2 regions of the Achromobacter sp. NPDC008082 genome follow, and region 1 is predicted to be linked to the other one. Evidence: riboswitches for the same ligand, from Rfam matches in the RefSeq annotation. Region 1 holds a riboswitch; the other holds the start of a gene.
What was found. A riboswitch is a leader RNA that binds a small molecule or an ion and turns the genes downstream of it on or off. The one in region 1 is predicted to bind manganese.
Positions count from the first base shown of each region.

Region 2: it holds a riboswitch for manganese, as region 1 does, so the genes downstream of both, mntP (manganese efflux pump MntP) here and ACFZAI_RS08260 (sodium:calcium antiporter) in region 1, are expected to answer to the same signal.

Region 1 covers NZ_JBIBIB010000002.1:261,980-277,125, forward strand. Annotated here, with positions in the region: gene ruvA (Holliday junction branch migration protein RuvA) at 1-148, opposite strand, end outside; gene ruvC (crossover junction endodeoxyribonuclease RuvC) at 281-829, opposite strand; gene purH (bifunctional phosphoribosylaminoimidazolecarboxamide formyltransferase/IMP cyclohydrolase) at 829-2,418, opposite strand; gene ACFZAI_RS08235 (helix-turn-helix domain-containing protein) at 2,522-2,761, opposite strand; gene dusB (tRNA dihydrouridine synthase DusB) at 2,798-3,823, opposite strand; gene ACFZAI_RS08245 (UbiH/UbiF/VisC/COQ6 family ubiquinone biosynthesis hydroxylase) at 3,891-5,060, opposite strand; gene ACFZAI_RS08250 (hypothetical protein) at 5,140-5,604, shown strand; gene ACFZAI_RS08255 (aminopeptidase P N-terminal domain-containing protein) at 5,632-6,975, opposite strand; yybP-ykoY riboswitch at 7,111-7,275, shown strand; gene ACFZAI_RS08260 (sodium:calcium antiporter) at 7,356-8,360, shown strand; gene ACFZAI_RS08265 (hypothetical protein) at 8,843-9,181, shown strand; gene mgtA (magnesium-translocating P-type ATPase) at 9,612-12,416, shown strand; gene ACFZAI_RS08275 (porin) at 12,466-13,572, shown strand; gene ACFZAI_RS08280 (cytochrome c oxidase assembly protein) at 13,669-14,541, shown strand; gene galU (UTP--glucose-1-phosphate uridylyltransferase GalU) at 14,554-15,146, opposite strand, start outside.
Region 2 covers NZ_JBIBIB010000005.1:257,946-273,091, forward strand. Annotated here, with positions in the region: gene pheT (phenylalanine--tRNA ligase subunit beta) at 1-1,589, shown strand, start outside; gene ACFZAI_RS21035 (integration host factor subunit alpha) at 1,593-1,934, shown strand; gene ACFZAI_RS21040 (MerR family transcriptional regulator) at 1,993-2,436, shown strand; tRNA gene ACFZAI_RS21045 (tRNA-Pro) at 2,670-2,746, shown strand; gene ACFZAI_RS21050 (PIG-L family deacetylase) at 2,927-3,673, shown strand; gene ACFZAI_RS21055 (hypothetical protein) at 3,804-4,025, opposite strand; gene ACFZAI_RS21060 (hypothetical protein) at 4,296-5,048, shown strand; gene ACFZAI_RS21065 (alpha/beta fold hydrolase) at 5,195-5,992, shown strand; gene ACFZAI_RS21070 (hypothetical protein) at 6,017-6,406, opposite strand; yybP-ykoY riboswitch at 6,505-6,674, shown strand; gene mntP (manganese efflux pump MntP) at 6,686-7,249, shown strand; gene ACFZAI_RS21080 (PhzF family phenazine biosynthesis protein) at 7,395-8,309, shown strand; gene ACFZAI_RS21085 (GNAT family acetyltransferase) at 8,597-9,031, shown strand; gene ACFZAI_RS21090 (TRAP transporter substrate-binding protein) at 9,199-10,218, shown strand; gene ACFZAI_RS21095 (succinylglutamate desuccinylase/aspartoacylase family protein) at 10,223-11,176, opposite strand; gene ACFZAI_RS21100 (Bug family tripartite tricarboxylate transporter substrate binding protein) at 11,187-12,185, opposite strand; gene ACFZAI_RS21105 (MurR/RpiR family transcriptional regulator) at 12,319-13,194, shown strand; gene ACFZAI_RS21110 (hypothetical protein) at 13,367-13,621, shown strand; gene ACFZAI_RS21115 (YSC84-related protein) at 13,851-14,444, shown strand; gene ACFZAI_RS21120 (hypothetical protein) at 14,568-14,801, opposite strand; gene ACFZAI_RS21125 (Lrp/AsnC family transcriptional regulator) at 14,918-15,146, opposite strand, start outside.

The DNA of each region.
Region 1 (15,146 bases):
GCGTGTACAGCGTGACGCGCGCGCCGGTTTCCGGCAGTGAATACAGCGTGCTCATGGGCACGTCGATGTCGTAACCCAGACCGCCTACGTCCACGCAAATGGTGGGCGGCAGTTTTTCGATCAGGGTTCCGGTGATGCGTCCGATCATGGTGATGATGGCCTGGTAAAAAATGAGGCCGCAGAATGCGCGGCGAATGCGGGCATTCTATACGCGCGAACGGCGCGCGTGGATCGGGCGGGGATGACGCAGCGCGTCGCAGGCCGATTGCGCGCCGCGCGATCAGCCGATCAAGCGCCCGTTGCGGATGCGCGTCTTGCCGCCCATGCGCAGCGTCGTGCCCAGGCGTTCCAGCTTGTCTTGCAGCGGGCCGACGTGCGCGTGGCAGATGGCGCAGGCCAAGGCGTCAGCGGAGTCAGGGGCGGGCGTGCCATCCAGCGCCAGCAAGTGCTGCACCATCATCTGCACCTGCTCTTTGGCGGCGCGTCCGGTGCCCACCACGGCTTTCTTGATCTGCAAGGCGGTGTATTCGTGCACCGCCAGCGAACTATCGGCCAGCGCGCACAGCGCCGCGCCGCGTGCCTGACCCAGGAGCAGGGTAGACGCGGGGTTGGTGTTCAGGAAGACGATTTCAAGCGCGGCGACATCGGGTTTGGTGTCGTGCGCCACCTGGCGCAGATTGTCCAGGATGACTTTCAGGCGTTCGGCCAGCGTCAGCGCCGGCGGGACCACGATGGTCCCGCTGGCCACGTAACGCAGCCGGGAGCCGTCGGCATCGATCACACCGAAGCCGGTGCGGCGCAAGCCGGGATCGATGCCGAGAACGCGCATCAGTGGCGGAAGTGGCGGGTGCCGGTCAGTACCATGGCGATGCCGTGCTCGTCGGCCGCGGCGATGACTTCGTCGTCACGCATGCTGCCACCGGGCTGGATCACGCAGGTTGCGCCTGCCGCCACCACCACGTCCAGGCCGTCGCGGAACGGGAAGAACGCGTCCGACGCCACGGCCGAACCCTTCAGGGTCAGGCCAGCGTTTTCGGCCTTGATCGATGCGATGCGCGCCGAGTCGATACGGCTCATCTGGCCGGCGCCCACGCCCAGCGTCATGCCGCCGCCTACAAACACGATGGCGTTGGACTTGACGTACTTGGCGACCTTCCAGGCAAATGCCAGATCGTTCATTTCCTGTTCGGTGGGCTGGCGCTTGCTGACCACCTTGAGCGCATCGCGCGGCACGTTGTAGGCGTCCGGGCTTTGCACCAGCCAGCCGCCGCCCACGCGCTTGATGTCCAGGGCGTTCTGGCCTACGCCCATCGGCACTTCCAGCACGCGCACGTTTTTCTTCGCTGCCAGAATGGCCAGCGCGGCGCCGTCATAGGCCGGGGCCAGCAGCACTTCCATGAACTGGCCGCTGACGGCTTCGGCGATAGCAGCGTCAACCGGGCGGTTGAAGGCGATGATGCCGCCGAAAGCGGAAGTCGGGTCGGTCTTGAAGGCTTGCTGGTACGCGCCCAGCGTGTCAGCCGCCACGGCCACGCCGCAGGGGTTGGCATGCTTGACGATGACGCAGGCCGGCACGTCGAAGCTGCGCGCGCATTCCCATGCGGCGTCGGCGTCGGCGATGTTGTTGTAGGACAGTTCCTTGCCTTGCAGCTGGCGGTAGTTGCCCAGCAGGCCGGCCGGACGCTGGGCGTCCACGTAGAACGCAGCGGTCTGGTGGGGGTTCTCGCCGTAGCGCAGCGCCTGTTCCTGCTTGACCTGCAAGGTCAGCGTGCCGGGCCATTCGTTGCGGGCGGGCACGGCTTCCTGCGCCGGCTCGGCGTCGGTCAGGCTGGTCAGGTAGGCGGCGATGGCGCCGTCGTACGCGGCCGTGTGGGCGTAGACCTTCGAGGCCAGCGCCAGGCGCAGGCCGTACGAGGTGCTGCCGTTCTTGTCCATTTCGGACAGCACGCGCGAATAGTCGACCGGGTCGATCACCACCGTCACGCCACCGGCTTCGGTGCCATGGTTCTTGGCGGCGGCGCGCAGCATGGCCGGGCCACCGATGTCGATGTTCTCAACGGCGTCAGCGAACGTGCAATTCGGCTTGGCGACGGTTTCGCGGAACGGATACAGGTTGACCACCAGCATGTCGATGCGATCGATACCCGCCGCCTTGATGGTGTCCATGTGCTCGGCGCTGTCGCGGCGGGCCAGCAGGCCGCCGTGAATCTTGGGGTGCAGCGTCTTGACGCGGCCATCCAGAATTTCCGGCGAACCCGTGTGGGCGGCCACTTCGGTGACGGTCAGGCCGGAGTCGGCCAGCAGCTTGGCGGTGCCGCCGGTCGACAGCAGGCGCACGCCACGCGCAGCCAGGGCGCGGGCAAATTCAACGATGCCGGTCTTGTCGGACACCGAAAGCAGGGCGGTTTCGATTTTCATGGTGGGGACGGGAGTCGGGCGGTGCGCCTTTCTCGTTCAGGTCGGGATGGGAAATCTGCGAAGGGGCGGCCAGCACCCGGCAGGGGCTGGCCACGCGGGAAAGCTATACCTGGATATTGTGCGCCAGCAACTTCTTGCGCAGGGTGTTGCGAGTGATGCCCAGCATTTCAGATGCCCGCGACTGGTTGCCGCCCGAACGCTCCAGCGCCACTTCAAGCACCGGGCGCTCGACACAGCGCATCACCATGTCCCACATATCGTGGGGCTCGGATTCACCCAAGTCTTCGAAATAGCGCTCCAGACTGGCGCGCACGCATTCTTCCAGGACATCTTTCTTGCTCATTTGAGTACAGATATTTTTATGTTGGTGTTGAGGCGGTTATGCCGCCAGCAGGGCTTCTGCGACCGGCGCCGGGTGGGTCTCGCCGTCGCGCGAGAGGGTGTCGAACCAATCCGACACCGCCCGCCACTGGTCGCGGGTATTGTCGATCAGGTTCATGCGGGCGCAGAACGAATCCGCGCCCGGCAGGCCGTCCAGATACCAGCCAATATGCTTGCGCGCCGTACGTACGCCGGTGTGCTCGCCATAGAACCGGTAATGGTCGTCGAGATGTTCAAGCAGCAGCTCGCGCATTTCCCCATAAGAGGGAGGGGCCAGTGTTTCGCCCGTGCGCAGGTAGTGGTCGACTTCGCGGAAAATCCAGGGACGGCCTTGGGCCGCCCGGCCAATCATGACCGCGTCGGCGCCAGTGTAATCCAGGACGTGCTTGGCTTTTTCAGGCGAGTCGATATCTCCGTTTGCGATCACGGGGATATTCAGCTCGGCCTTGACGGCGCGGATAGTGTCATATTCCGCCTCGCCCGTATAGAGGTCGGCGCGGGTGCGGCCGTGCAAGGTCAGGGCGGCGATGCCGGCATTTTCGGCCAGTTTCGCTACGCGCAGGGCGTTGCGGCTATCGCGGTCCCAGCCTGTGCGCGTCTTCAAGGTGACCGGCACCCCCAGCGGGGCGCAGGCCGACACGACGGCGTCCAGGATGCGGACGATCAGGTCTTCGTGGCGCAGCAGCGCGGACCCCGAGGCCACGTTACAGACCTTCTTCACGGGGCAACCCATGTTGATGTCGATGATGCGCGCGCCCTTGCCGGCGTTGAAAACGGCCGCTTCGGCCATCATGGCCGGGTCGGCGCCCGCAATCTGCACGGAAATGGGGGCGATTTCACCATCGTGGTTCAGGCGGCGGGACGTTTTGACGCTATCCCACAGCTTGGGGTTGCTGGCCGCCATCTCGGAGACGGCGTAACCCGCCCCCAACTTCTTGCAAAGTTGTCGGAACGGACGGTCCGTCACTCCCGCCATGGGAGCGACAAGCACGTTGTTGGGAAGGGTCCATTGGCCTATGCGCATGGTCACATTTTAACCGGCTCGATCAGCCCCCCCTTTTTCAGGGGCCGACAGCTTGGTAACAAGCGCGTCAGGCGCGAAAGCCTTGCAGCAGATGTTGCGCCAGCGGGGCGCGCAAGGGGGATGCCAGATCCATCCCCAATAAGGCCAGGCCACAGGCGTGCTCGACCGGGGCCAAGCCGGTGGCGAACACCCGGGGCATCAAATCGGTCAGGCCGGCGGTGATGACGCGGTCGAATTGACGCGCCTGGGCAAAGTCGGCCAGCAGCAGAGTGGGGCTGGTGCCGGGTTGCGCCAGCCAGCCGGCAAGCGTCTGCGCCAGTTGGGCGGCGTCGCGCAGCCCCAGGTTCAGGCCCTGGCCCGCGACCGGGTGCAGGGTTTGCGCGGCATTGCCGATGGCGGCGACGCGGCCTTGCACTTGGGCGCGGCGAGCGGCCAGCGCCAAGGGGAAGACGTGACGCGGCGCCTGGCTGGACAGCCGGCCCAGCCGGTCGCCAAACGCGTCCGACAGCGCCTTCGAGAAGGCGGCGTTGTCCAGCGCCGCCAATTCCGCGGCGCGATCGGGCGCGCTGCACCACACCACCGAGTACGCGTCAGGCGTTTGCGGATGCGGCAGCAAGGCCAGCGGGCCTTCAGACGTGAAACGTTCCCACGCCCAGCCGCGGCGCGGCAAGGTGGCGTGCGCGGTGGTCAACACCGCGTGTTGGTCGTAATCGCGGCGCACGTCGGTGGCGCCTGCGCCGTCGGACTGCACGGCGACTTGGCACAACAGCGTGTGGTCGCCTTGCACAATGCGCACGCCGTCGGCGTCCTGGCGTTCAACCTGAGCGGCGGGGCCGGACAGCACGGTGACCCCACAGGCGGCCACGCATTCGTCCAGCTTGGCGTGCAGGCCGGCATAGGCCACCACGCTGCCCAGCTGCGGCACGTTGAAATCGGTGTTTTGGATGACGGTGCGGCCCAGCCGTCCGCGTTGCGATACGTGGATGTTGCGAATGTCGGCGGAACGATCCGGCCAGGCATGCAAGGATTCCAGCAGCACGCGGCTGCCATGGTTCATGGCCAGCACGCGGGGGTCGGCGGCAGGCGCCGCCGCAGCGGGCGCGGCCGGGGCCGGCGCGGCGCCAGCCAGCAGGGCGATGCGGGCCGGGTCCGGCGCCACGCGCGCCAGCATCAGGGCCAGCACGCGGCCCACGGGGCCGGCGCCAAGAATCGCAATGTCGAAGGCGGATGCAGTCATGGCGGGATTTTAACCGTCCACTACAATCCCGGACAGCCAGCGCGGCGGGTCGCGCGGCCCACCTTCCCGGTTGATTGCTATGACGCAGGTTCAGGCTTCCTCTTCGCTGTCCGCCGTATCCGCCCGCCGCCCGCGCGGCAAGGTCGCCGTGGGCTTATTGGCTTGTCTGTTCGGCTGGCTGGGCGCCCACTGGTGGTATCTGGGCCGCCGCCACGCGTGGCTGGTCACGCTGCTGGCGGTCGTCAGCCTGTTCTGTGCGTTCCGGTTCTATCCGGTCTGGTACGACAACCCCGCGTTCTTCCTGCTGTTCATTCCGATGATCGACGGGTTCATCGAAAGCGCGGTGTTCTCATTGATGTCCGACGAGAAATTCGACCGTCTCTACAACCCCGATCACGGCCGCCCGTCTTCCACGGGCTGGGGGCCGGTGCTGGTCGCCATTCTGGCGTGCCTGGTGGGCTCGGTTGTGTCGATGTTCGCCATCGCCATGGTGGTGGTCTACGTCTGGGTGGCCATGGGCTGGCTGGACGGCCTGGTGCTCTAGGCCGCCAGGCCGCCCCCCGGGCCACATCTATTCGCGCATCAGCGCTTCGATCTCGCTGGCCTGTACCGGCACGCCGCGGGTGATCAATTCACAGCCTTCGTCCGTGACCAGCGCATCGTCCTCGGTGCGGATGCCGATGTTCCAGTAGCTTTCCGGCACGTCGTCGGCCGGGCGCACATAGATGCCGGGTTCAATCGTCAGCATCATGCCTTTTTCCAGCGTGCGCCAGGGGCGGTCGGCGCCGTGGGCCGTGCCCGCCTGGCGATAGTCGCCCACGTCATGGACGTCCAGCCCCAGCCAATGGCCGGTGCGATGCATGTAGAAGCGGCTGTAGTCGCCCGATTCCAGCACCCCGTCAAGCGAACCCTTCAACAGTTTCAAATCCAGCATGCCTTGCGCCAGCACGCGCAGCGCGGCTTCGTGGCCGTCATTGAAGCTGCGGCCGGGGGCGGTGGCCGCCGCCGCCGCTTCCTGCGCGGCCACCGTCAGGTCATACAGCGCGCGCTGCGGGCCGCTGTAGCGGCCATTCACCGGGAACGTGCGGGTGATGTCACTGGCGTAGCTGTCGACTTCGCAGCCAGCGTCGATCAACACCAGGTCCCCATCGCGCAGCACGGCCTCGCCCGCGGGGTAGTGCAGCACGCAGGTGTTGGCGCCTGTGGCCACGATGCTGTTGTAGGCCACGGCCTGCGCGCCGTGGCGGCGGAATTCATACAGCAGCTCGGCTTCCAGTTCGTATTCGTGCATGCCGGCGCGGGCCACGCGCATGGCGCGCGCGTGCGCGCCCGCTGAGATCTTCGCCGCGCGCCGCATCGCGGCGATTTCAGAGGGGTCTTTGATCAGACGCATATCCGCCAGCAGGGGGCGGATGTCCTGTTGGCGGGTGGGCGGCGCGTGGCCTGCGCGGCTGGCCTCGCGGGCCGACGCCAGCCAGCGGTGCAGGCGCCCGTCGGTGCGTTTATCGCCCGCAAGCGGCGCGTACAGCGTAGGGTGATCCAGCATCAGCTTGGGCACCAGTTCATCCAGCGCGTCGATGGGGTGCGCGTCGTCGAAGCCAAAATGCGCGGCGGCGGCTTCGGGGCCGAAGCGTTTGCCTTCCCAGATTTCATGCTCTACGTGGCGTTCCCGGCAGAACAGCAGCGCGCGGTCGGTCGCGCCCGCAATCAGCACCAGCCATGCCGCCGGCTCGGTGAAGCCGGTCAGGTAGAAGAAGTCGCTGTCGTGCCGGTAAGGGTATTCGGCGTCGCGGTTGCGTATCGCCTCGGGGGCGGTCGGCAGAATGGCGATACCGCCGCCTTCTGCGCGCATCCGCTCCATCAGGCGTTGGCGCCGGGCGGCGAAGGGGATGATATCGGCGGGAGGCAGGCTCATGGCGGGCAGGGGCGCGAACCCCGCGAAAGCTGTGGATGCGGCCTACTTTACCCCGCTATCGCGTGCAAACAACAGTGCGGCGCGAACCTGTGCAGCCTGCTCGGGATTCACTGGACGGTCATGTTGGCGCTGCTACAATCGCGGCTCTGTCATTGGGGAGTAGCCATCCTTTGTCCCCAAAGGAGTTAGCGTCAACAGACTTGGTGGTTCAGGGCCGCGGTGCGGTTACTAGAACTCCATGGCGCTAACGGTCTCCATGCAAGCGGCACGCCCGCCAGCATGGATCAGCCAGGCGAGACCTTTGGCCGCGTTGCGTTCACCCTAGCCGGGCGAGCCGTAGCGTCGCGCCAATTGGTTTCTGCTCGTCCGGCTTCGTTCCTATGTTGCTCACGCTGTTTTTGTTTTTCCTGTCCGCGGCAGTGATTTACTTCGCCTGCGAATTCTTCGTCAATGGCGTCGAATGGGTCGGACATCGCTTCCACCTGGGCGCCACCGCCACTGGCACCGTGCTGGCCGCCTTTGGCACCGCCTTGCCTGAAAGCGCGGTGACCTTCATGGCCGTCGTGTTCGGCGATACCCCTGAACAGAAAGATATCGGCGTCGGCGCCGCCATGGGCGGCCCGCTGGTGCTGGCGACGCTGGCCTATGCCGTGGTCGGTTTTGCGCTGTGGCGCGCCCGCCGGGGCAAGGCCACGCAAGCCAACTGTATCAACGCGGACCAGCGCCGGCTGGCCCGCGACCAGGCCTGGTTCATGGGCATCTTCATCTTCAAGGTCGGGCTGGGGCTGCTGGCCTTCGCATGGAAGCCCTGGCTGGGCATCCTGTTCCTGGCCACTTACGGCCTGTATATCAAGCGCGAGCTAAGCCATGACGAAGAGCGCACCGACAGCGAAGACCTCGAACCGCTGAAACTGCGCCCCCGTGACGAAGACCCGTCCATGTTCTGGGCCGCCACGCAGACGATCCTGGCGCTGGTGGTCATCGCCGGCGCGTCGCATGTGTTTGTGAACCAGATCGAATTGCTGGGCGTGGCGATGGGCGCATCGCCCCATGTGGCCGCCTTGCTGCTGGCGCCCGTTGCGACCGAGCTGCCGGAAATCATGAATGCGCTGATCTGGGTGCGCCAGGGCAAGGAACGCCTGGCGCTAGCCAATATCTCGGGCGCGATGATGATCCAGGCCACCATTCCCAGCGCGCTCGGTATCTTCATGACCCCCTGGCTGCTGGACGCCCCGTTGCTGGCCGCTGGCCTGTTCACGATGCTGTCGATCGGGCTGTTGTGGCTGCGCTTTCGCCGTTCGGTCATGAGCGTGCCGGCCTTGTCGGCGGTGGGCGGGTTCTATGCGTTGTTCGCCGCCTATCTGGGCTGGCACTTCTACGCCTGATTGTTACGCGCAATGCAACCGGCGGCGCAGGGCCTGTGGGCGTTGCGCCGCTTTTGCATTCTTTTTGCTGCCTCTTGCGCAATTAAGCCCACAATTAAGCGGTCAACCCTTGTCCATCAGTGGAAACCCGCGTAAAATCCGCCTGTTATCCATCTCAGGAGCAGTCTTCGTGAATACCGATTCCGGCGAAAGTAGTCGATCTTGCATCGACATCGCTGTCTGACAGGAAACACGCAGAGCTCCATCTGCCGCATCCTGTCATACAGGTTGCGGCGTATCCCAAGCCCCGGGTCTTTGATTTTGCCCAGGCAATAGCGCAAGCCTTCGGCTTGCCGGGACATTCCCCAGCATAAACCGCCAGAACCGCCGCTCGTCGCAGCGCCAGCGTTCGTGCACGTCTTGTGTACGCCCGCCATGCGCCGCGTCTGCGCGTGCACGCGTACTCGCGATGACCGTTCCCCATTCTTGCAATGGAGGTCGTTATGCGTTTCTTCGACTTGTTCCTACGCCGCGCTGGCGTAGACCGTGCCACCGCCCTGGGCCGCCGTCGCGGCACGTCGCGTTTGACGGTCATTTGTCCGCGCGACGAGCTGGGCGCCTTGCGCAAGCAGATCTGCCTGGACTTCAGCGCCGCTGGCCTGGATGTCTCGCAAGTGCAGATTGACCAAGGCCGCGACCCGAACCTCGCGTCGGCTTGCATCACCGTCAATTGCCCCCCGGAGCTGCGGGCTGAATTGATGTCGCAAGCGCGCCGCCTGAGCGCCAACCCCGCCGTCCGTCACGTGCATTTCGGCGCGCAAGCCGCCGCATTGGCCGCCTGACGGGCGCTGTCCACCCAAGAGAGAGATCATGCCCAGTGCCTTAGACCCCGACCCTCGATTGCGCCACGTGCACGGCGCCGGCATGCCTGTCTGACCTGTCTCCTCCCTGCGAGCCGACGGGCCGGACATTCTTCCGGCGCATACGGACTCCGCAGCAATGAATCCCCGGCCTGGCCGACGTCTTCCTTGACGATCGCGCCGCACCCGCCGGTCTCGATTCCCTAGCTCGCTTCCCTTCCGTTTTCCGCACCCGGCGCGACTTCCACGCGATCCGGACACCGGCAACATTGCCCCGGTGCCTGCGCGCGCCCGTACGCGGTGGATTCACGGCTTTCCTTTGAAAGCTGCGGCCCGCTGCTGCCCGCGCGCAGCACATCGGGCGGGGTGCCCGTGTCTTCGACAACAACACAATAAAAACCGGAAGACTCCGATGTTTACCTTTCTGAAGTCCTTTTTCTCGTCCGCCGCGGGCCGGCGGCGCGTTGGCCGCCATTTCCGGCGTTCCCCCATTCTTGAACAAGGCGCTCACGCCGCCGCCGCCACGGAATCCGATACGTCTCGCCGCGCCAACCGGCGCATGCTCGACCTGTCGAGCATGGGGCTAAACGCCCTGTTTTCGCGCTTTGGCAGCGGACGCGGCGGGTTGTCCGAAGCGCAGGCGCAGGCCGCGCGTGAACGCCATGGCGCCAACGAGGTCGACCACGAAAAGCCGCTGTCCTGGTATTCCCACCTGTGGCTGTCCTACCGCAACCCCTTCAATCTGCTGCTGACCGCGTTGGCCGGCCTGTCGTGGCTGACCGATGTGCAGATGGCCGACTCGGATGATCAGTCCTGGACGGCGGTTGTCATCATCGGCTCGATGGTTGTCATTTCGACGGTGCTGCGCTTTGTGCAGGAATTGCGCTCAAACCGCGCGGCCGAAGCGTTGAAGGCCATGGTGCAGAACACCGCCACCGTGCTGCGCGCCGATGCGCAAGCGCCGGCCGAAAATGGCGGCGGACGGCGTCTATTCGGCGCGCCGCTGCACGATTCGGGCTCCCACCAAATGGAAGTGCCTTTGGCGGAGCTGGTGCCTGGCGACGTTGTGCTGCTGTCCGCGGGCGACATGATCCCCGCCGACTGCCGCATCCTCAACGCCAAGGATCTGTTCGTCGCGCAGGCGGCGCTGACCGGTGAATCGTTGCCGGTGGAAAAGCACGCCGTCCAGCGCGTGCAAACCGCAAACGCCCTGGAACTGGAAAACATGGCGTTCATGGGCACCAACGTGGTCAGCGGGTCAGGCAGCGCGCTGGTCATTGCGACGGGCGGCGACACCTACTTCGGCCAGCTCGCGGGCCGCGTCACGCAAACCACCCGCGCACCCACGCAATTTCAGCAGGGCATCAACCGCGTGAGCTGGGTGCTGATCCGCTTCATGCTGGTCATGGCGCCGATCGTCTTGTTGATCAACGGCTTCACCAAGGGCGACTGGCTGGAAGTGCTGCTGTTTGCGCTGGCGATTGCGGTGGGCCTGACCCCCGAAATGCTGCCGATGATTGTCACGGCCACGCTGGCCAAGGGGGCCTTGCGCATGTCGCGCCGCAAAGTCGTCGTCAAGCGGCTGGACGCCATCCAGAACCTGGGCGCGATGAACGTGCTGTGCACCGACAAGACCGGCACGCTGACGCAAGACCGCATCGTGCTGGAACGCCACACCGACGTCTACGGCGCCAGCAGCGATGATGTCCTGGCCTATGCCTACCTCAATAGCTACTACCAGACCGGCCTGAAGAACTTGCTGGATGTCGCCGTGTTGCAGCATGCGGAAGTGCAGCGCAGCCTGAACCTGGCCGCCAAGTACCGCAAGGTTGACGAGATCCCGTTTGATTTTTCACGCCGGCGGATGTCGGTGGTGGTGAATGAAACCGAGAACGGCCGCGATCATCACGAGCTGATCTGCAAAGGCGCGCTGGAAGAAATGCTGTTGGCATGCACGCGGTTGCGGGTGGGCCACGACGTGCATCTGCTGACCGATGCGCGCCGGGCGGACATCCGCCGGGTAACGGCCGAACTCAACCGCGACGGCTTGCGCGTGATTGCGGTCGGTGTGAAGGAACTGCCGCCCACCCAGCAGACCTATGGCGTGGCGGATGAATCCGATCTGGTCCTCGTGGGATACATCGCTTTCCTCGACCCCCCGAAAGAATCCACCGGCCCCGCGCTGGCGGCGCTGAAGGCCTCGGGCATTGAAGTGAAAGTGCTGACGGGCGATGTCGAGCTCGTCACGCAGAAGGTCTGCCGCGAAGTCGATTTCGACGTCCGCAAGGTGTATCTGGGCGCCGAGATCGAAGCCATGGACGACACCCAGCTGGCCGCCGCCGTGCGCGAAGCCAATGTGTTCGCCCGGCTCACGCCCGCGCACAAGGAGCGCATCGTGCGCAGCCTGCGCGCCCAGGGCAACACGGTGGGCTTCATGGGGGACGGCATCAACGACGCGCCCGCTTTGCGCGCGGCCGACGTGGGCATTTCGGTGGATTCGGCGGTGGATATCTCGAAGGAAGCGGCCGACATCATCCTGCTGGAAAAGAGCCTGATGGTGCTGGAGGATGGCGTAATCGAAGGCCGCAAGACCTTCTGCAACATGCTCAAGTACCTGAAAATGACGGCCAGCTCCAACTTCGGCAACGTGTTTTCGGTTTTGGTCGCCAGCGCCTTCCTGCCCTTTTTGCCGATGCTGCCCATCCATCTGCTGTTGCAGAATTTGATGTATGACGTGTCCCAAACCGCCATTCCGTTCGACAATGTCGACGAAGAACTCCTGAAGAAGCCGCAGCAATGGGACCCGGACGGCCTGGGCCGCTTTATGGTGTTCTTTGGTCCGATCAGCTCCATCTTCGACATCGCGACCTATGCGTTGATGTGGTACGTCTTTCAAGCCAACACCCCCGAGCACCAGACGCTGTTCCAATCCGGCTGGTTCGTCGAGGGCCTGCTCTCGCAAACCTTGATCGTGCATATGATCCGTACGCGCCGTATTCCCTTCCTGCAAAGCCGCGCAGCCTGGCCGTTGATGCTGATGACGGCAATGGTGGTGCTGGCCGGGCTGATCCTGCCGTTCTCGCCGCTGGCCGAATACTTCCAGCTGCAAGCGCTGCCATGGAGCTACTTCCCGTGGCTGGTGGGCATTTTGTTGAGCTACTGCGTGCTGACGCAATTGCTCAAGGGCATCTGGGTTCGCCGTTACGGCTGGCAGTAAATCGCGCAGCGCGGCGGGCGCCACGCCCGCCGCGTGCCAGGAGAAAAACGTGAAATATGCATTTTGCAGGGTGGTGATGGCATGCTGCGCGGGCCTGCCGCTTGCCGCATTCGCCGCCGACGACGACGGACTGGGCGTAAAGCTATATGGCGTGGTTGACGCGGGCATGGCCGTCACCCGCGTGTCGGGGCAGGGCAGTCACAGTGGCCTGCTCAACGGCGGCCTGACGGATTCCCTATGGGGCTTGCAGGGCGCCGAAGACTTAGGGGGCGGCTGGCGCAGCCGCTTCCAGCTGGAAAGCGGGTTCGATCCGTCCAGCGGCAAGCTGGAAGAAGACGGCAAACTCTTCAACTACGCCGCCTGGGTGGGGCTGGGCCACGAGAACTATGGCGAGGTGCGCTTGGGCCGTCAGCACACCATCGGCCAGCAGTTCGGCAATGCGCTGGAAATTGCCTCGTGGAAGGAAATGGGCATGGGCGCGACCTTCAAAGCGTCCGACAATTTCCAATTCAGCAATATGGTCAACGTCATGTCGCCCAGCTGGAATGGCTTCCAGGCCGGTGTCGGCTATGCGTTCGATGCCGATGACCAAGGCCAATTCCGCACCAATCAGAACAACCGTGCGTTGAGCATGGGCGTGAAATACGAAGGCGGCCCGCTGTTGGCGGTTGCCACGTTCGACCAGCTACGGCTGGCCAATGCGCCGGAAGGTATCGGCGGGCGCCCGCAGGCGATTCAATTGGGCGCCTCGTATGACTTCGAAGTGCTGAAGTTGTCACTGGCGTGGTCGCGGCAGAAGAACGGCTACGCGGGGCTGGATGGCGGAGACCCCGACGACCTGGGGCTGGGCCTGGGGCCGGCCGCCTTTGTGCGCGGCGGCACGGTTGATGCGTGGCTCGTCGGGGCAAGCATGCCCGTGGGGCCGGGTACGGTGCTGCTGCAATGGTCGCTGGCGCGGCCAAACTGGCAATGGGACAACGGTATGACGGCGCGCAATGCGCAACTGGTGACCTTGGGTTATACCTATGCGCTGTCACCACGCACGACGCTGTATGGCTTTGCCGGGTATGCGTCGAATTACACGCTCGACAACCAGTTCGACCCCGCCAACGCTCATACCACCCGCGTCGGAGCCGGTATTTCGCACCATTTTTGATCCCTCCGCGCCACCAGATCAGAGGCGGGCGGGGTCCACTACAATCGGCGGGTAGCAGCGCCTGGCGCCGCGCCCCGTCCTTCTGATGTCTTCTGGATAGCCTGCATGGATAGTCTCGAATGGCTCATACCCTGGGAGTTCTCTCCCACGCTGGTGGCCTCCTTCGTGGTGGCGATTGTGCTGTTCGTGCGCGGCCAGCGCGTCCACCATGTGACGGGCGCGCGGCGCGTGTTCTTCTGGGCGGGGCTGGTGCTGTTGTACCTGTCGATGCATACGCGGGTGGACTACTACGCCGAGCGCATGTTCTTCATCCACCGCATCCAGCATCTGGTGCTGCACCACCTGGGGCCGTTGCTGGTGATGGCGGCCTTTCCGGGGCAGGTCATGCGGGCGGGCTTGCCGATGTCATGGCGCATCCGCCTGCGCGACTTTCTGCGCACGGGCACAGGCCGCGCCACCGTGGCCGTGCTGACCAACAAGATTTTCGTGCCGACGCTGTTCGTCTTTTTGGTGCTGGTCTGGCTGATTCCGTCGGTGCAGTTTTATTCCATGCTGGACTGGCGCCTGTACCGGCTGATGAACTGGTCGGTGGTGATCAGCGGGTTCATGTACTGGAACCTGATTCTGGACCGCCGCCCCGCGCCGCCTGCCGCGATGACGCCGGGCGGGCGCGTGATTTCGCCGGTGCTGACGATGCTGCCGCAAATGGTGGCGGGCGCCGTCATCGCCTTCACCGAAAGCGATATCTATCCCTTGTTTGAATTGTGTGGCCGGGCGATTGCCATGTCCGCCCAGACCGACCAGACCATCGGCGGCCTGACCATGTGGATTCCGGCTGCGCTGGTCGAAGTGATCGGCCTGATGGTGGCGCTGGGCACCTTGATGCGTTTGTCCGCCAAGGGACGGTTGCGCAAGGCAGACCGGGATGCCCGCGCGCGAGCCAAGGCCCGCGCGGCGGTTTCTGCGTAAACCGCTAAGGGCTTATTCCGGCAGCAGGCCGTGGTATTTCTTGCCCAGCGCCACGGTGGCCTGGAACATGCCGGCCTTGTTGCCGCAGTCGTATCGCACACCCTCAAAGCGGTGCGCAAACACAGCGCGTTCGCGCATCAGCGAAGCAATGCCGTCCGTCAGCTGGATTTCGTTGCCCGCGCCCATCTTGGTGGAACGCAGGTGGTCGAAGATGGCGGCTTCCAGCACGTAGCGGCCCACAACGGCCAACGTCGACGGCGCGGCGTCCGGTTCCGGTTTTTCAACAATATGCGTGACGCGTTCGGTGCGCGCGTCCAGCCGGGCTTCGCCCTCGCGGGTGGCCACGATGCCGTATTTGCGCGTGTCGGCGCGCGGCACGTCCTGCACGCCCAGCACGCTGGCGTTCTGCGCAACGGCGACGTCCACCAGCTGTTTCATGGCGGGCGTGTCGGCGTCGATCAGGTCATCGGCCAGCAGCACGGCAAAGGGTTCGTCGCCCACGGCGGGCGCGGCCGACAGCACGGCGTGGCCCAAGCCCAGCGGGGCCGATTGCCGGATGTAGAGGCAATTCACATGCGCAGGTAGAATGCCCCGCACCATGGCCA
Region 2 (15,146 bases), on a different contig from region 1:
CGGTGCGCTGGGCGCGCGAAGGCGAAACCCTGGAACTGCTGAACGGCCAGACCATCACGCTCGACCCGAAGGTTGGCGTCGTCGTGGCCGGCGATCAGGTGGAAAGCCTGGCCGGCATCATGGGTGGCGAAGCGACCTCGGTCACGCTGGACACGCAAAACATCTATCTGGAAGCCGCGTTCTGGTGGCCGCAAGCCATCGCCGGTCGTGCGCGCCGCTACAAGTTCAGCTCCGAAGCCAGCCATCGCTTCGAACGCGGCGTAGACTACGCCAGCATTCCCGAGCACCTGGAATTCATCACCCGCCTGATCGTCGACATCTGCGGCGGCCAGGTCGGCCCTATCGACGACCAGATCGTCAACCTGCCGGCACGTCCGCCCGTGCGCATGCGCCTGGCGCGTTGCCATCGCGTGTTGGGCGTGCCCGTCACGCAAGAGCAGGTCGCGAAGATCTTCGCCAGCCTGGGCCTGGAATTCACGGTCGAAGGCGACGACTTCATCGTCAGCCCGCCGTCGTACCGTTTCGATCTGGAAATTGAAGAAGACCTGATCGAAGAAGTGGCCCGCATCTACGGTTTCGAGAGCATTCCCGATGTGCCGCCGATGGCGCGCGCAAAGATGTTCTCGCAGCCCGAAGTGCATCGCGGCGCGCACGCGCTGCGCCGCCTGACCGCTGCGCAGGACTACCAGGAAGTCGTGAACTACAGCTTCGTCGAAGCAGATTGGGAACGCGACTACGCCGGCAACGACACGCCCGTGCGTCTGGTGAACCCGATTGCAAGCCATCTGTCGGTCATGCGTTCCAGCCTGATCGGCGGCCTTGTCGCCAACATTCGCCACAACGCCAACCGCAAGCAGTCGCGCGTGCGCCTGTTTGAACTGGGCCGTGTGTTCATGCGTGACGCCTCCGCACAGGATGGTCCGCTGGAAGTGGCCGGCGTGCGTCAACCGATGCGTTTGTCGGGTGCCGCGTGGGGCCCGGCGGTTGAAGAGCAGTGGGGCGTGGCCACGCGTCAAGTGGACTTCTATGACGTGAAGATGGATGTCGAGGCGCTGTTCGGCGCACGCGGCCGCCGCCTGCGTTTTGAAGCCGCCGCGCATCCGGCGCTGCATCCTGGCCGCAGCGCGCGCATCGAACTGGACGGCAAGCAAGTGGGCTGGATCGGCGAACTGCATCCGCGTTGGGCGCAGCAAGCAGACCTGGCGCATGCGCCGGTCGTCTTCGAACTCGACGTAGACGCGTTGTCCGAAGGTGAGTTGCCGCAGGTGCGTGAGCTCTCGCGCCAGCCGGTAGTGGTGCGCGATCTGGCCTTGTGGGTCGATGCTCCCGTGTCCACGCAAGCCATGCTCGACACCGTTGCCGCCGCCGTCAAAGCGGATGCGCAACTGGCTGTGGTGCAGGATGTGCGCGTGTTCGACGTGTGGCGCGAGAAGGCCCACGGCAACGAACCCGTCACCGAGAAAAGCCTTGCTTTCCGATTCTGGCTACAGGACACTGAAGTCACTCTGGACGAAGCCCGTGTGGCGGAATGCCTGTCCCGCATCAAGGATGCATTGGTCAGTGCTCACGGCGCGCGCCAGCGTACATGAACCATGGGGAACAGTATGCTTGCTGCCGAGCCACGCACCTTGACCAAGGCTGAGCTGGCCGAACTGCTCTTTGAGCGGGTCGGCCTGAACAAGCGCGAGGCCAAGGACATCGTCGATACTTTCTTCGAAGAAATCCGCGACGCCTTGGCGCGCGGAGACTCCGTCAAGCTCTCGGGCTTTGGCAACTTCCAGGTGCGCGACAAACCGCCGCGCCCGGGCCGCAACCCCAAAACCGGCGAGACCATTCCCATCGCCGCACGCCGCGTGGTCACGTTCCACGCGAGTCAGAAACTCAAGAGCGTGGTGGAGCAGGCAACCCCTGCTGCACCCGACGCCGCGGAGTGATACGCTTTGTCGGTAATTGTTATCGGCTCCCGGCGCCTTCGCGGCATAAAATTCGCTTATGACACGTACTGAATCCACCGTTACCCTACCGCCCATTCCCGCCAAGCGTTACTTCACCATCGGTGAAGTCAGCGAGTTGTGTGGCGTCAAGCCTCACGTCTTGCGGTACTGGGAACAGGAATTCACGCAGCTCAAGCCGGTGAAGCGGCGCGGCAACCGCCGCTACTATCAGCACCACGAAGTGCTGCTGATCCGCCGCATCCGTTCCTTGCTGTACGAACAAGGCTTCACGATCAGCGGCGCTCGCAATCGCTTGGGCGATGCGCGCGACATGCCGCACGATCAAGACGCCGCCGTGCGTTTGTCGGGCGCCGAGATGCAAGCCTTGCGCAACGAACTCGGCAACGTTTCGACGATGCTTGCTGATGCGTTGGGCTTGCCTGCCAACGTATCCGCCAACGCAAGCAGCAACGTCAGCAGCAACGCCAGCACCACGGCTTGAGCCTGTTGATTTCGTCGTCGTCCAAGATGCTTTGATTGATCGCAGTACCCGCAACGCGCGTCGCTCTTGAAGCGATGCGCATTGCAAACCGCAGTACGTTGCGCCTCGCGCGCCGCTTTGCACGACGTTAGTGCAAGCGACGAACACGGGGCGCAAATTTTTTTGAGTATTCAGCACTTTTTTTGCACCAATGCGTGCAAACTTATTTTTGTTCTGCTATACTCTTTTTCTTTCGGGGCGTAGCGCAGCCTGGTAGCGCACTTGCATGGGGTGCAAGGGGTCGCGAGTTCGAATCCCGCCGTCCCGACCAGCAATACCCTAGGGGGTTAGTGATAGTAATCACTAACCCCCTTTCTCATTGCCGGCTGCTTTTTCATTTTTCGCGCGAATGCCCTAGCCATGCGCGCGTAGCGTCCCGGCAGATCGAAGGCGGGAATGCGGCTTGCTATTGCATACGCAACAGCAACGTCGATGCCCACTCCCCAATCGAATGCCATACGATCTGACGCTCTCTGACGCAGCCTTTAGTCCCATGGTTCCGAATGGGCCGCTCGTCATCATTTCGCCTCATCTTGATGACGGAGTGTTCAGCTGCGGAAGCTTGCTTTCACACGTTGCAGGCAGCACCGTGGTGACGGTTTTTACCGGGGTTCCGAACGAAGGGGGAATCCTTACTGAGTGGGACCGCGAATGCGGCTTTCTTAGTGCGGCTGAAGCCATGCGTGCGCGTGAAGCCGAAGATAGCCGCGCGTTGGAGGCCATCCGCTGTGGCGGTCGTTCGTTGGGCTTCATTGACTGCCAGTATGTGCAGCATCCCGATCACGCCATGCCTGCGCTGATGGAGTCTCTGCTGAGCACCTTGCTCGACCTGGCTCCGGGCAGCGTGGGTATTCCCCTTGGGCTCTTTCATGGTGATCATCTTCGGGTTAGCGAGGCCGCGCTGCGCGTCAGGCAGCTGCTGCCTGACATTGCCTGGTTCTTCTATGAAGACGCGCCTTACCGGGCGCATCGCGGCGTTGTGCAAGCGCGTCTGGTGCAATTGCACAGCCGAGGGTTGGTGTTGACGCCTGCGTGCGGCGAGGCTGACTTGGGTAGCAAGGAAGTGGCCATTGCCGCTTACGCGTCGCAGCTGAAGGCGTTCAACGGAGTGCCGGACGACTTGCGCAGACCGGAACGGTATTGGCATATCCAGGCGGAAGAATCAGGTTCCCATCAGCTTTTGCTTGATGGCGCCTGACGAGAAGGCCAGCATCCTCCCGGCGCATCGCCATCAGCACTAACAAAGACGCCCCGGCGAAAGCCAGGGCGTCTTGCCTGTTGGCGCATAGAACGTGGGCGCTGAGCCGACGCGTATGCAGCGGACTGGCTTATTCGCTGATGTGGTTGACCTTGATGGAATTCGGGTCAATGCCGCCCAGGCGGAGCCGGGCATCAATGTCTTCGTTTTCACCACCAGACGCGGCAGTGTCGGGAAGGTCCAGCTTATTGGCAAGTTCCCGCTTGGCTTGAAGCGTGCTTGATGCGTCGCCGTCAAGCAGCGCAACACCATCGGAGCCATCGACTTTTTTGAAGCTGATCTGGGTTTTCATCTTGCCTCCTGTTGTGCGGGTGATCCGCAGATAAACCGTAGCACATTGATGAAAGCCGACGGGGAAGGGGGCAACCAAGCCTTAGGTCTTAGCCCATGGTTCTTAGCCCATGGTTCTGGGCCGATTCAATGCGAAGCTGCAGCAGCCGTTCTTCCCATCGCCCAGTGTGGGGGGACCAGTAAGGTATATTCTTCGCGGATCATGCCGGGCGCGGACAACGGGCCCCGGCATGGTTGCCCTAGACCCCTATCCACCAGACCAAGGAATACCGTGTCGAAGCCACTTGCGGCGGGCCGCTATTTTGCTGAGGCGTTCAGTGTCATCCGGCAGCAAGGCCGAAGTCTCGTGGCGGCTGCGCCGTGGTCGTTCGGCCTGTTCGTGCTGAGCTTGCCGTTCGCTTTGCTGGTGTCCCGGTCGTTCGGGTCAATTCAATACGCGTTTCTTGTGGTGGCGCTGGTCAATATGATTGCGTTGGCGCGCATGACCTTTGCCTGGCACCGCGTGATTGTGTTGGGCGACGCCGTGGATGCCGGGGGCGTGGGCAACGCCGAGGCAAAGCATCTGGCCTTGCTGATGCTGTTCATCATTGTGGCGGCGGCCGTGCTGCGGGCAACGGCCGACATGCCGATCATGATTTATTTTGCGATGGGCGGGGTGGGCGACACCCGCTTCTTCGTCACGCTGTTTGCCATTCTGGCGGTGCTGTGGGTGCCGATGTTGTATGCGGGCGCGGTGTACGCGCTGAGCCTTCCGCGCGCCGCGGTGGCGGGCGAGTACGGCTTCCGGGAGGCGCGTGCGGCGATGCCATTCAAGCGTTGGCCGCTGGCCGCCGCGCTGTTCGCGCTGATCCTGTCAGCGGGCTTGGCCAAAGTCATGATGCTCAATGTGGCGAACCGCTTGAGGGTGTCGGACATTGCGTATGGTGTGTTGTTTCTGGCGTGCACCATCCTCATGACCCTCGTCGTGACCGCGATGTGTGCCGTCGCGTATCGGGAATCCGCACGCGGCGTGAAGGCGGCGTAGCGGCGCCGTTCAGCCGCCCCGTTTGTCGTCATCCGCCTGCGATTGCCGCGCCGGATTGTCTGCGCGAAGAGTATATTTTCGACTTCGCCATGCTTTTCACCTTGCCCATGAACACGCTTCGTCATCAGATTCCATCTGGCCGTGCGATGTTGGCGGCCGAGACCGCCGGAAGCGGGGACCCAGTCGTTTTTCTGCATGCCGCTATTTGTGACCGCCGCATGTGGCAGGCGCAGATGCGCGTGCTCAGTTCGAGCAATAAGGTCATTGCTTATGATCGGCGTGGGTTTGGGCTGACGCATTGCACGCCAGAAGATCATTCCGCCGTGGCGGACCTGATGGCGGTGATGGATGCTTTGGCGGATGGCAAGCCTGTGATTCTGGTGGGGTGCTCGCAAGGCGGGCGCGTGGCGCTCGACGCCGCGCTGCTGCACCCGGATCGGGTCCGCGGGCTGGCGTTGATTGCGCCGACGGTGCCGGGCGCGCCTGACTTGGCCCAACCCGCCGCTATTCAAGAGGCGATGGCGACGTTGAAGCAAGCCGAATCCGCTCGCGATCTGGATCGCGTGAACGCGTTGAAGGCGCGTCTGTTCCTGGATGGTCCGCTGGAACCCGAGGGGCGAGTCGAAGGCGCTGCGCGCCCGCTTTTTCTTGAGATGCACGCGGGCATACTGCGGTCGCCGCCAAGGGGGCCGAGCATCGACAACTTGCCGACGTATCAACGTTTGAATGAGATCCAGGCCCCGGCCCTGGTGATGTGGGGGCGCAGTGACTTTCCCAACATTCAGGCGCGCAGCCAGCAGGTGGCGTCGATGCTGGCGAACGGTAGCGGCCATGAGCTGGCGGACACCGCCCATCTGCCGAGTCTGGATCGGCCGGATGAGGTGACGGATTTGCTCGTTACGTTCATCCGGCGTGTGGCTGGCCACGCTGCGGGCGCGGCGTAGCCGCAGCGCTTCATTGCCCGACGATCAACGCTTGCGGCCCGGCCGTTTAGGCGCTGGCGTCAGCGGATCGCCCACATGCGTGGCAAGCCAGTGTTCGATCTTGTCGTCGCGCCGGGCGGCCCAATCCTTGCCCAGCTCCAGCACCAGCATGTTGCGCGTGTCGCCGTAATCCTGGCCAGGTTCCTTCTGGAACATTTCCTTCCAGATCTCCGAGGCGACCAGATCCGTCGTGAGCAGCACGCCGATGCCTTTGGCGTCGATCCACAAGGGCGCGGCGCGTTCGTCGACGTGCTTCTTCAGGTTTTCAAGCAGCTTTTGGGCGAGTGAGGCGTTGTCTTTCGATGCCGCGATCAGGACCAGATATTGACGGTGGTCGATGGCGGGTTCGTCGGAGTCGCCAAAAGGGTTTTCCATGGTGCATTCCTTCCGGGTAAGCCTGCTTCGGGCCGCGAGGGCGGCGCCGTGGTACAGGGTACTCGACCCACGCGCTGGCAAGCGCGTTTTGGTACACTTCCGCCATCTTTGGGGAGTAGCCTGCTGTCAGCCGCGCTGACAGGGTTTGCGTCAACATTCTTGACCTTTCGGTCATGGCGCAACGGCCGATTCGGCTTGGCGAGACCACGGACTATTCCATAGCCTTGTCCGGGCGATATGGAAAGTCTGTGTGTGTCGCCCGGACGGAGCCATCCAACAGTGAACCCCCTTTCCATCCTGATCCTGGCCTTTGCCATGTCGACCGACGCGTTTGCCGCAGCGGTCGGCAAGGGCGCCGCGCTACGCAAGCCGCGCCTGTCCGAAGCCCTGCGCACCGGTGTCATCTTTGGCGTCATCGAAGCGATTACCCCTGTGATCGGCTGGGCGCTCGGTTCCGTCGCGGCGAAGTTCGTTGCTGACTGGGACCACTGGATTGCGTTCTGTATGCTCTGTGTGCTCGGTGGCCTGATGATCCGCAACGGCTACAAGGATGATCCTGAAGCCGCTGCGCCGGTCGCGCGCCATTCGTTCTGGCTGCTGGCGGCCACAGGCTTTGCCACCAGCATCGATGCGATGGCGGTGGGCGTCAGCCTGGCGTTCATCGATAACAACATCTGGATCACGGCGGCGGCGATTGGTCTGGCGACCATGCTGATGGTGACGATCGGCGTAATGGTCGGCCGCCTGGTGGGCAGCGTGGCGGGCAAGCGTGCAGAGATACTGGGCGGCATTGCGCTGATCGGTATCGGGGCCACGATCCTGTACGAGCATCTGTCGGCCTGATTTCAGATCAGGGCAGGGCGCAGTCAAGCCTTGCCGGGTTAGTCCGGCAGGCTGTTATGGGAGAAGTCCTTCCTTTCTGTGTCTGTCGGCGGTGCCGTGGTGTCCGCATACTCGTCTCATTCAACCAGGAAGAGAGACGCTTCTCATGCGCTACCGTTACGTCACCGCCGATGTGTTCACCAGCCAGACCTATTGCGGCAACCCCTTGGCGGTTGTGCTGGACGCCCAAGGGCTCGATACCGCGCAGATGCAACGCATTGCGCGCGAATTCAATTATTCCGAAACCAGTTTCGTGTTGCCGCCGAAAGACCCGGCGCACACGGCCTGGGTGCGAATCTTCACACCGGATCGTGAAGTGCCGTTCGCCGGGCATCCGAACGTGGGCACGGCCGTGGTGCTGGCGCGCGAAATGATCACGGCTGGCCATCCGGCCCCGGACGCCTTTGTGTTTGAAGAGGCCGCGGGTCTGGTGCGGATTGCGCTGAAGCCGGGCGCCAAGGGCATCGATAGCGTCGAGCTGTTGGCGCCCCAGCCGCTGTCGCGCGCAAGCGAGGTGCCGGCGGCGGCGGTGGCGCGGGCGCTGAAGCTGGAGGCGTCTGACATTGATACGTCAGAGCACGCGCCGCAAGTGGTGTCGGTGGGGCTGATATTCCTGGTGGCGCAACTGGCCAGCCGCGACGCCTTGCGCCGCGCGTCGCCAGATTCGCAGGGCTATGCGGCGCTGCTGCCGTTGGACGGGGCAAAGTCCATCTACGTCTACACCACGGACACGGCCTCCGATACGGCAGATGCGCCCACCGACCTCCAGGCGCGCATGTTCACCGGCCGCATGACGGAAGACCCGGCAACGGGCAGCGCAACCGCGGCGGTTACGGCGTTGCGCGCGGCGTTGCGGGGCGAAGGCATGCTTCGCTTACGCGTGGGCCAGGGCGTGGACATGGGCCGCGCCAGCCTGTTGCTGGCGCACGCCGAACCGCGCGCCGATGGCGTGTGGGCGGGCGTGGCGGGGCAGGCCGTGGTGGTCATGGAAGGCACCTTGCCAGCGCCGACTTTGAGCTGATCGCATTCTTGCCGGCGGCGCGAGGCCTCGTGTATGCTTGCCCGCATGAACGAACTGCAATCCGCACCGAAATTCGCGCCGGCATGCCGCGCGGACAACCGACGAGTCACTCGACGTTTACGTTGAGTGGCAAGTCACGTTCAGGCGCTGAAACCTCGGCGCTTCCTCTTGAAGGCCACGATACCCCTCGTGGCCTTTTTTGTTTTCGCGTCCGTTGGCGAATCATTCAGCGGCGGCTATTGAGGGGAATCTTCCGGCCTTCGTTTTCCTACGTTAAGGAACGAAGCATGACCCAACAAGCACTGGCCGTCCGGCCCTACCATTCGTCAGACGAGGCCGCCATCATTCAGTTGTGGCGCGACTGCGGCCTGACGCGCCCGTGGAACGACCCGGTGAAGGACATCGCGCGCAAGCTCACGGTGCAGCCCGATCTGTTTCTGGTGGGTGAGGCCGATGGCGTCATCGTTGGCACGCTGATGGGGGGCTACGACGGCCATCGGGGGTGGATCAATTATCTGGCCGTGTCGCCCGCACACCAGCGGCGCGGTTACGCGACGGTGCTGATGCGTGCCGTCGAACGAAAGCTGCTTGAGATGGGCTGCCCGAAAATCAACTTGCTGATCCGTTCGGGCAATGTGGCCGTGCAGGGCTTCTACGAAAGCCTGGGCTTCACCCAGGACGAAGTGATCAGCCTGGGCAAGCGCCTGATCCCCGATCTTTGATGGCCATGCGGGCGCCGGATGCGGGTGATTCAGTCCGACATACCCGCATGAGATCGCGACTTGGTCCTACAAAACGGCTTGCCGTCTGGCGAGCCCGTTTGATCCTGAGCACACTCCGTTGAATTCACCCAGGCAGGGGTCTGGGAAATTACACGGGGTTGATGATCATGCGGGGTTCGATTCAAGGCTGGCGCTGGGGCGCTTTCATCCTGCTGGCGCTTGCCGGGATGTCAGCGCACGCGGATACCGTCCGGCTCAAGATGTCTCACTTTCTTGGGCCCAACAGCTTTTTCCAGGTGGACCTGGTGGAGCCCTGGGCGCGCGAGCTGGAACGCAAGACGGGCGGCAAGGTGCAGGTGGAAGTGTTGAACGCCAGTTCGCCGTTGGGTAACGTGCGCAAGCAGGCCAGTCAGGTCGAAAGCGGAGAAGTGGATATTGCGCTAGGCCTGCGCGGCGCGGAAGGCGAGCGCTTTCCACGCAGCGCCATCGTCGAATTGCCGTTCGTGGTGGCGGATGCGGGCAGCGGTTCCAAGGCGCTGTGGCGGCTGTATCAAGAAGGCGTGCTCGCCGACGAATACCGGGGCTTCAAAGTGCTGGCGCTGTTTGTGCACAACCCAGGGCTGATTCACACCAAGGCCACGACGGTGAGCGAGCCTGCCGACTTGAAGGGCTTGCGTCTGCGTGCGCCCAACGCCACGGTCGCGATGATGCTCGAGCATGTGGGCGCCGTTCCAAAGTTGCTGCAACCCGACGAAATCATTCCCGCGCTGCGCACCCATCAATTGGACGGCATCGTCACGAACTGGGGGACGCCCATTGCGGGCTTCAACGACGAAATGACGCGGCATACGGCGGTGCCGTTCTATGCCTCTGCCTTCTTCATCGTGATGAAGCAGTCGCGCTTTGACGCGTTGCCTGCGGATGTGCGGCAAGCGATCGACAGCCTGTCTGGCGATGGGCTGGTGGCGCGTTTCGGGCCGCTATGGAATCAATGGGACCAGCCCTTTCACGATGGCGCGCAGGCGCCGGGCAAAGTGATGTTGCGTCCGGACGCGGCGTTGCTGCAACGGTGGAAGGTGGCGCTGCAACCGGTGTCGGAGGCGTATGTCAGCCGGCTCCAGGCCCAGGGCTTTGCGAATGCACGAGAAGTGTACGAACGCTTGCTGGCGGAGCCGGCTGGACGCTGACGGCTTAGATCGCCACGGTCAGGTAGACGGCTTCGCGGCCTACGATCGGCATGCGCGTGGGCATGAAGATGGTGCAGTTGTCGCACGGCGAACGAATTTCTTCGGTGCCGTTCATGGCGATCAGCTCGTCTTTGTTGAAGGTCTCGAAACCGATCACAGGGCGCGTGAAGCGGAAGTCTTCGGACTTCACCATGTGCACTTCCAGCAGGCGGTAGCGCTGCGGGGCGGGCGGCGGCACGGCATCTGCGGGCGTGTCGATCAGGCCGGTGTGGGCCAGGAAGCGCAGCGTGACGTCGGTGGCGAGGTCGGCCGCAGACTTCGCGAAGTGCTGGCCGCATTCCACCACCAGCGCGCCGCCGCTATCGGAGTCGGGGTCGCCGTGGTGGCCGTAGCCCATGACGCCCGTGCCAGGGAACTTGTGCTGCGGCATCACCAGATGCACCAGCGGCGCGCCAACGGCTGCGGCAAGCGCCGTGTTGCGGTCCATCTCGTTATAGACCCAGAAGGGCTGCACCGGCGCACGGGTAGAGTGAATGTCCAGCACGAAATCGGCGGCGTCCAGCACCGGGCGCAGTTCACGCGCGCGACGCAGTTCGGGGCTGTCTTCGGGGCCGTCCAGCATGGCGGCGGACCAGATGCGGTTCAGGTTGTGAACCAGTTGGCGGTTTTCATAGGGCTGGTCGATGTCGAAGGCCTCGTAGGCTTCAACGTGCGCGAAGCTGACGGTCAGTGTGCCGATCTTCGGCCGCACGCCCGAGTCCAGCAGGTGCGTGGCGGCGACCATGCCACAGATCTCATTGCCATGCGTGATGGCGTTGATCAGCACGTGGGGGCCTGGCACGCCGGACTCGAAGCGATGCACGTACGGAATGCCGGTGTTGCCTTCGCGGTAGGCGGAGAGGTCGCGCGGCAAGACTTCAAGCGGCGCGGTGTCGGGTTCAAAAGCAGGGTTTTGCATGGGATAGGGCCTATTCTGGGCGGATGCCGGCGCGGTCGATCAGGTCTTTATACAAGGCCAACCGTTCGGACATCATGGAGGTGAACTGTTGCGGGGTCTGGTCTTCGGGGGGCAGGGCGCCAGCCTTTTCCAACGCTTGCGGCATGCCGTCCTGGCGGGCCACCGCGCGCACGGCGGCCAGCAGTTTTTGGATGATGTCGTCGGGCGTGCCGGCAGGCGCAGCCAGGCCGATCCACGACATGGAGTTCAGCACCGGATAGCCCAGTTCCGCGAAGGTGGGCACATCGGGCAGCGCGTCCAGGCGTTGGGGTGCGGCCACCGCCAGCGCCCGCATCTTGCCCACCTGGATATGCGGCAGGAAGGGCGCCAGGTTGTCCAGCGCAAATTGCGCCTGATTGGACAGCAGCGCATTGATCAACGGCGCGCCGCCCCGGTACGGCACGTGCATAGCCTGCACCTGCACGGTGTTCTTCATCAGCTCGGCGTTGAGCTGCCCCATGCTGCCGATGCCGGCGGTGGCAAAGTGCAGTTCGTCAGGGCGCGCTTTCAGCAAGGCGACGAATTCCGCAAACGTCTTGGCCGGAACGTCGATGTTGGTGACCAGCACATTGGGCGTGCGGGACAACTGCGAAATCGAGGTGAAGTCTTTGATCGGGTCGTAGCCCAAATCGTTGCGCATCAGCGGGTTGGCCAGGTGCGAGCTTTGCGACGACGCAACCAGCGTGTAGCCATCGGGCTTGGCGCGGGCGACGCGTTGGCTGCCGATGGCGCCGCCTGCGCCGTCGCGGTTTTCAATGATGATGGTGGTGCCCAGCGCCTTGCCCAATGCCTCGGCGTAGATGCGGCCGATCAGGTCTACCGAACCGCCAGCAGGAAATGGCACAACCAGCGTAATAGGACGCGACGGGTAGGCATTGGCGCGCGCGGCCAGGGGCAGCAGGGCGGCGCCCAGGCCGGCAAGGACGAGGCTACGGCGAGCCAGGGAGGGCGCCGCGATGGGGTGCTTCATGAAACTCTCTTGTGATGGCAATCGGTTTGGACTATCTTGCAATACGCATTGCAGAATGAAATATAAGATGCAATGAATTTTGTGGAATTTAGGGTTATCACCTAGGTTCGTCTTTTGTCCTGATGCCGCCACCATGAATCTGAATCAACGCATCGCCAGCTACGGCAAGAAACTCAGCAAGACGGAGTGCCTGCTGGTTGAGGAAATGCAGGCCCGCTATCCGCAAAGCCTGCTGGAATCCGCGACGGCATTGGCCAAGCGGGTGGGCACGAGCGCATCAACGGTGGTGCGCTTGTTGGCCAAGCTGGGGTATGACAGCTATCCGCAGGCGCAGATGGAGGCGCGGTCCGAAGTCACCGCGCGCCTGGCCTCGCCGGGCGAACGCGCGGATGCGGTGGGCGCCGACAACTTGTCGGCCCGCGCTTGCCTGCACAACGCGTTGCTGCATGACCAGCACAATCTGCAAGAGACGTTCGCGTCGATTGATGTGGCGGCGTTTGAAGCGGCGGTGCGCGTATTGACCCAACGCAAGGCGCGCGTCCATGTCCTGGGCTTGCGGCAAGCCGCGCCGCTTGCGAGCCACGCCGCGCTGTATCTGAACCTGTGCTTGCCGTCTGTGCGGCACATGGGCGGCGCAAGCCCGATGTTTTTGGAAGATGAATTGCTATGGGTGGACAACAACGATGTACTGTTGGCGTTCACGTTCAGGCGTTATTCAATCGCCACCGCCAATGCGGTGAAGGTGTTTCGTGAGCGGGGCGGCAAGGTGCTGTTGGTGACCGATGCGGCTTCTGCGCCGGCCGCGGCGTCTGCGCATCATGTGTTGATTGCACGGTGCTCAAGCGCGTCGCCGTTCGACTCCTATACCGCGGCGTTTTCGGTTTGCAATGCGTTGCTGGCGGCGGTTGCGCAGCGGCGCAAAAAGGAACTGGGTGCGGCGCTGGAACGCGGCGAAGACTTGTGGGAATCGAAGTGGATTCGGCCGATGTCAGACACACAGACATTTTGAGCCAATTTAAAAATCCGCTTGAAATGGCCTGAATTCAGGCCGATTTTCGCGTCTGCAAGATGCGTATGTACTAGATGGGTTAGTGCCTGATTACCCGCTAAAAGCATTGCTTTTCAAGCGGTTTTTTTTTTGGCATATTGCGGCCGGATAATCAGATTTCAGGAGCGCAAGCATGAACGCGTCCCCGCAACGCCATATCGATGGATTTCAAGTGGGATGTGAAATCGTCAGCTTGGATGCTGGCGTGCTGGCCATCGTCGTCACGGTGAGCCGTACAGGTAATGGCGATTTTCAACAACGCTGGTCGTTGCCCCGATTCGTGACGTTCGCCGACGCCGCCGTCGCGCGGCGTCACGCCGAGTTGGTCTTGTCCGGCATCAAGTCGGTGGACGCCGCAACGGGCGAGCCCCGGTATGGCATTCTGTAGCCACGCCATGATTCGCGGCTGTGGCGTTGGACGGGGCAATTGCCCTACCAAATGTTGCTGTGCCGCCGTCATGGTTTTTCCTCCGGCAGGCGCATGAGTCCTGGAGATCGCTCAATTTAACCGGGGCGGTATCAGGTAGGTTTTGTTTCGTTTATCACAATCGTGTGCCATGCGCCGGAGGGTTTGGCCGGTACATTGGTGGCGGATGACAACAATAAAGGAGAGTTCCATGTTTGACACTTTTCCTGTCCTGCGTCGTGTTGGCCTTGCCGCCGCGACCATCGGTGTGGCGGGTTTGCTGTTTGCGGGTTGCACCACGACCAGTCCCAAGTCCACCGCAACGGCGACTGACAAGCGCGAGTCTATGAACAGCGCCGCCAACGCAACTCTCTCCAAGCTTTACGAAGCGTCGCCGCAATCCAAGGAATTGGTGGCGCGCGCCAAGGGCGTGCTGGTCTTTCCTGACGTCTTGAGCGGCAGCTTCATTGTGGGCGCCGAACACGGCAATGGCGTGTTGCGAGTGGGCGGCTCCAACGCCGGCTACTACAGCACGACGGCGGGTTCGATCGGCTTCCAGGCTGGTGCGCAATCCAAGGCCATGGTGCTGTTGTTCATGACGGATGATTCCCTGAACAAGTTCCGCAACAGCAGTGGCTGGACCGTCGGCGCGGATGCAACCGTGGCCGTGGTGAACATCGGCGCCAATGGCCGTATCGACACCAACACGGCGCAGCAGCCGATCGTTGGTTTCGTGATGAACAACGGCGGCCTGATGGCGGGCGTGTCGTTGGCCGGCACCAAGATTTCCAAGCTGAACTGGTAATCGGTCAATCGGCCACACCAAGCGGCCGCACCAAACGGCTGCACCAAGCGGCCGTACCAAACGGTCGCACCAAATAAAACGCCGCGGAGAATTCTCCGCGGCGTTTTGTTTTGGATGGCTGATTCAGCCGAGCAGGGTGTCGCCGTTGTTGCGGACGGCGTTTTCGCGTTGCATTTCGGCTTCTTCGATATCCGGGTCCAGGCCGCGCCAACGCACGATGCGGCCGCGGTCTTGCTCGGGTTCCCAACCCAGCATGCCGTAGCGCGTGATTTCAGTTTCGCCTGTGTCGAATTCCACTTCAAAGTAGCCCTGACGATCGGGTAGCGTGCCACCTGGGAACCATTCAGTTTCGGGCATGGTTTGCTCCTTGCTAAGCGATGGGAGGGACGCCGGTGCGCAAGCGCGCACCGACGGATTCATTGTGCGGGCGCGGCTGCGATCCCGCAAGTTTCTGAAAGCGTCGCGCCGTATCTTCAGGCGAGCGGAACGGCGGTGGTGTAGAGCACCTGCTTCAACGCAAAGCTCGAGCGGATACTGGCCACGCCGGGGATGCGGGTGATGTGTTCGACGATCAGGCGTTCCAGCGCATCGACATCCGGCACCAGCGCGCGGATCAGGTAGTCGGCATCGCCCGACATCAAGTAGCACTCCATGATTTCGGGCAGGACGGCAATTTCGCGTTCGAAGACATCCAGCGCGGCC